2 regions of the Streptomyces sp. cg40 genome follow, and region 1 is predicted to be linked to the other one. Evidence: riboswitches for the same ligand, from Rfam matches in the RefSeq annotation. Region 1 holds a riboswitch; the other holds the start of a gene.
What was found. A riboswitch is a leader RNA that binds a small molecule or an ion and turns the genes downstream of it on or off. The one in region 1 is predicted to bind ZMP and ZTP.

Region 1 (2,374 bases):
CCCGAGGCCCGGCCCCCGCACGACGTGGCGGGACTGCGGGCGTACCTCCAGGAGACCGCGTACAGCAAGACGCCCTTGACCACCCCCGAACTCCTCGGTGCCGTGGAGGAGTTGCTGGACCACTGGACGCTCGGGGCGCGTGAGGCGGCCGCGTTGGCGCGGCTGCTCGCGGGGGCGGACGGGCTGCGGCCGGTGGGGGAGGTGACCGACCGGCTCGGGCGGCGCGGGGAGGCGTACGTGTATCGGCAGTCGGGCAGCCGGCTGATGCTGATCATGGATCCGGCCACCGGCGCCGTCCTCGGGATGGAGAGCACCTTCACGAAGGACCAGCCCGAGTACGGCGTCAAGGCCGGGGACGTCATGGACTACAGCGCGTGGACGCGCTGAATCACACCCCGAGCTGCCGGGCCGCGGCCGTCACGGTCTGTTCCAGGAGCGTGGCGATCGTCATCGGGCCGACGCCGCCAGGCACCGGCGTGATCAGCGAGGCGCGCTCGGCGGCGGAGTCGAAGTCGACGTCACCGACGTTGCCCGCGTTGTAGCCCGCGTCGAGCACGACCGCGCCCGGCTTGATGTCCTCGCCGCGGATCAGCCGGGGGCGGCCCACGGCGGCGACCACGATGTCCGCCTCGCGGACCGCCGCCGACAGGTCGCGGGTGCGGGAGTGGCAGTAGGTGACCGTCGCGTCGCGGGCCAGGAGCAGCATGCCGGCCGGCTTGCCGAGGATCGCGCTGCGGCCCACGACGACGGCACGCTTGCCGGACGGATCGACGTCGTACTCGTCGAGCAGCCGCATCATGCCGCCGGGCGTGCAGGACACGAAGCCCGGCAGGCCGAAGCTCATCGCCGCGAAAGACGCGAAGGTGACGCCGTCGACGTCCTTCTCCGGCGCGATCGCCTCGAACGCGGCCCGCTCGTCGATGTGTTCGCCCATCGGGTGCTGGAGCAGGATGCCGTGGACGGTCGGGTCGGCGGAGAGCGCGGTGAGGGTCGCGACCAGTTCGGCGGTGGTCGTGGTGGCGGGGAGCTCGACGTGCCGGGACTCGATGCCGGCCTTGCGGCTGCGGTTCTGCTTCATCCGGACGTAGGTGACGGAGGCCGGGTCCGCACCAACCAGGACCGTCGCCAGACAGGGCGCCGTACCAGTGCGTTCCTTGAGGTCGGCGGCCTGCTTCGCCGTGTCCTCGACGATGCGCCGCGCGAGCGCCGTACCGTCCATGAGCCGTGCCTGAGACATGATCCACTCCTGAGCTGGTTGACCCTTCGCCCAGGCGCACGGCATTCACTCCGCGTGGGCCGCTCCACGGTGGTGCTCCACCTCAGCGCCAGTCACGACCCACGAACAGCCTAACCGAGAGAGTCCTACGGCTGTCAGGCCCCGTTCTCCGCAGGCGGTGCCGTCGGATCGACGCCGGTCAGGAAGTCCCGGGCCTGTGCCGCGAGGCGTGGCGCCCCGATGGCCTCCGCCCAGCGGGCGACCTCCGTCGCGAGCGCCCCGGCCCCGGCCTCGTCGCCGGAGTCCCGGGCCAGCACGGCGAGCAGCAGCTGCTGGGAGAGCGTGCCGGGGACGGTGCCCGCGCCGGCGCCCAGCGTGGTCGCCCGGCGCCAGCGCTCCAGGGCCAGGTGGTGGTCACCGGCGTCGTGGTCGTGGTCGCCGAGGTGGCGCAGGGCCTCCCGGGCCAGCAACGGGTCGTCGACCGACTCGGCGGCGCGCAGCGCGGACGCGTAGTGCGGGGGTGCCCCCGCCAGATCGGCGAAGTGGTTGTCCGTGACGAGGCCGAGGTACAACTCCGCCCAGCCCCGGCGTCCCTCGTCCGGCGCGCTGTCACGCGACGTCTCCGCCTCGCGGAGCAGGGACGTGAGGGCTTCCGGGTCCTTCCCGTCCGGGCCCAGGCGGAGCCGTCCGTCGACGACGAGCAGCCGGCGGTAGGTGTTCCGCAGCCGCGCGAAGTCCACGTCCCAGTCGCCGCCCGGGAACTCCTTCCCGGCCGCCTCGATACGCGCCGTCGCGGTGTCCGTGCCCGCGAACCAGTCCTGTTCCAGGGCGACTTGAGCCGCGGCGCGGGCGATCCGCGCCCGGGGCTCGGACGAGTCCGTGGTGCATGCGTCCAGGAGGCGGGAAGCGCGCTCCCACCGTCCCGTCACGCTCAACTCGTGGGCCGCTGCGATGAGTTCCTCGACGGGGATGACCGCGTTCGCTGTGGATGCCATGACGGGGAAGGTAGTTATGCGAAAAACTATCCACAAGAAAACCACTGCGGGAGGCAGACGTGGAGGACTCGGTCGACCGGCACGTGGCCCTCTGGGTGAAGGAACTCGCCTGGATGGACCCGGTGAAGGAGGAGATCTTCTTCCGGCTGGCGATCCTGGCCCG
Region 2 (2,374 bases), 5.4 Mb from region 1:
GCGAGGAACCACGACAGGAACTCATCGACCTGTGAGAGTCACCGATCTTTGACAACTCGACAGAGGGTGCGGGCCGGCTGTCAGCCGAGGTCGATCTCCGGGTACAGGGGGAAGCCGGACACCAGGTCCGTGGCCCTGCGGGAGATCTCGTCGGAGACCTTCTCGTCCAGGACGTGGGACGCCTTGCTCGGCGCGCCCGACTTGGTCGTGCCGGGCTCGGCGGTGGTGAGGACGCGGTCGATGAGGGCGGCGACCTCGTCCATCTCGGCGGTGCCCAGGCCGCGGGTGGTCAGGGCGGGGGTGCCGATACGGATGCCGGAGGTGTACCAGGCGCCGTTCGGGTCGGCGGGGATCGCGTTGCGGTTGGTGACGATGCCCGAGTCGAGCAGCGCGGACTCGGCCTGGCGGCCGGTGAGGCCGTACGAGGTCTCGACGTCGATCAGGTTGAGGTGGTTGTCGGTGCCGCCGGTGACGAGGGTGGCGCCCCGGCGCATCAGGCCGTCCGCCAGCGCCCGGGAGTTGTCGACGATCCGCTGGGCGTAGTCCTGGAAGGAGGGCTGCCGCGCCTCGGCGAGGGCGACGGCCTTGGCGGCCATGACGTGCGGGAGCGGGCCGCCGAGGACCATCGGGCAGCCGCGGTCGACCTGGTCCTTGAGGGAGTCGTCGCACAGGACCATGCCGCCGCGCGGGCCGCGCAGCGACTTGTGGGTGGTGGTGGTGACGATCTGGGCGTGCGGGACCGGGTCGAAGTCGCCGGTCAGGACCTTGCCCGCGACCAGGCCGGCGAAGTGCGCCATGTCGACCATGAGGGTCGCGCCGACCTCGTCGGCGATCTCGCGCATGATGCGGAAGTTCACCAGGCGGGGGTAGGCGGAGTAGCCGGCGACGATGATCAGCGGCTTGAAGTCGCGGGCCGAGGCGCGCAGGGCGTCGTAGTCGATGAGGCCGGTCGCCGGGTCGGTGCCGTAGGAGCGCTGGTCGAACATCTTGCCGGAGATGTTCGGGCGGAAGCCGTGGGTGAGGTGGCCGCCGGCGTCCAGGGACATGCCGAGCATGCGCTGGTTGCCGAAGGCCTGGCGGAGTTCGGCCCAGTCGGCGTCGGAGAGGTCGTTGACCTGGCGGACGCCCGCCTTCGCGAGGGCGGGGACCTCGACGCGGTCGGCGAGGACCGACCAGAAGGCGACGAGGTTGGCGTCGATGCCGGAGTGCGGCTGGACGTAGGCGTGGCGGGCGCCGAAGAGTTCGCGCGCGTGCTCGGCGGCGAGGGACTCGACGGTGTCGACGTTGCGGCAGCCGGCGTAGAAGCGGCGGCCGATGGTGCCCTCGGCGTACTTGTCGCTGAACCAGTTGCCCATCGCGAGCAGGGTGGCCGGGGAAGCGTAGTTCTCGGAGGCGATCAGCTTGAGCATCTCGCGCTGGTCGGCGACTTCCTGGCCGATGGCGTCGGCGACGCGCGGCTCGACGGCGCGGATCACGTCGAGGGCGGCGCGATAGGCGGTGGACTCGTTCGAAAGGGGCGCGGAATTGTCGGGCATGGGGACCTCCGGACGTGGCGTTCGGCGTTCACGGTACGGCCCAGGCGCACGGCACACATTGCAGCTCGGGCCGCTCCCCGATGGTCGGTCCCATCCCAGCGCGCCAGTCACGGCCCGCCGGTCAGCCTACCGGGCGGGCCGGACGGTGCGGCTCCCGCGTCCACCATGCGGGCGAGGATAGGAAAGGGGAACCCTCACCCCCGGGAGACGCCGTGACCAGTACGGAAGCCCTCATCGCCGCCGCCGAGGCACACACCCCGCACACCTATCACCCGCTGCCCGTGGTGGTCGCCGGCGCAGAGGGCGCGTGGATGACGGACGTGGAGGGGCGGCGCTTTCTGGATCTGCTCGCCGGGTACTCGGCGCTGAACTTCGGGCACGGCAACCCGCGGCTGATCGCGGCGGCGAAGGCGCAGTTGGACCGGGTGACGCTGACGTCGCGGGCGTTCCACCACGACCGGTTCGGCGCGTTCTGCGAGCAGTTGGCCAAGCTGTGCGGCATGGAGCTGGTGCTGCCGATGAACACGGGCGCGGAGGCGGTGGAGACCGCGCTGAAGACGGCCCGGAAGTGGGGATACCGGGTCAAGGGAGTGCCCGACGGGAGGGCGAAGATCGTGGTGGCGGGCAACAACTTCCACGGCCGTACGACGACGATCGTCGGCTTCTCGACCGACCTGGAGGCGCGGGCGGACTTCGGGCCGTACACCCCGGGCTTCGAGATCGTGCCGTACGGGGATCTCACCGCGATGCGGGCGGCGGTCAGCGAGAACACGGTGGCCGTTCTGCTGGAGCCGATCCAGGGCGAGGCGGGGGTGCTGGTGCCGCCGGCCGGATATCTG

Region 2: another riboswitch for ZMP and ZTP. It lies ahead of ACQHII_RS19025 (glycine hydroxymethyltransferase); the one in region 1 lies ahead of ACQHII_RS44110 (bifunctional 5,10-methylenetetrahydrofolate dehydrogenase/5,10-methenyltetrahydrofolate cyclohydrolase).

Annotation. Positions count from the first base shown of each region.
Region 1 is NZ_CP190128.1:9,767,589-9,769,962, forward strand. Features, by position in the region: gene ACQHII_RS44105 (CU044_5270 family protein) at 1-387, shown strand, start outside; gene ACQHII_RS44110 (bifunctional 5,10-methylenetetrahydrofolate dehydrogenase/5,10-methenyltetrahydrofolate cyclohydrolase) at 389-1,237, opposite strand; ZMP/ZTP riboswitch at 1,259-1,343, opposite strand; gene ACQHII_RS44115 (hypothetical protein) at 1,372-2,211, opposite strand; gene ACQHII_RS44120 (MarR family winged helix-turn-helix transcriptional regulator) at 2,271-2,374, shown strand, end outside.
Region 2 is NZ_CP190128.1:4,322,453-4,324,826, forward strand. Features, by position in the region: gene ACQHII_RS19020 (hypothetical protein) at 1-35, shown strand, start outside; gene ACQHII_RS19025 (glycine hydroxymethyltransferase) at 81-1,535, opposite strand; ZMP/ZTP riboswitch at 1,567-1,656, opposite strand; gene rocD (ornithine--oxo-acid transaminase) at 1,748-2,374, shown strand, end outside.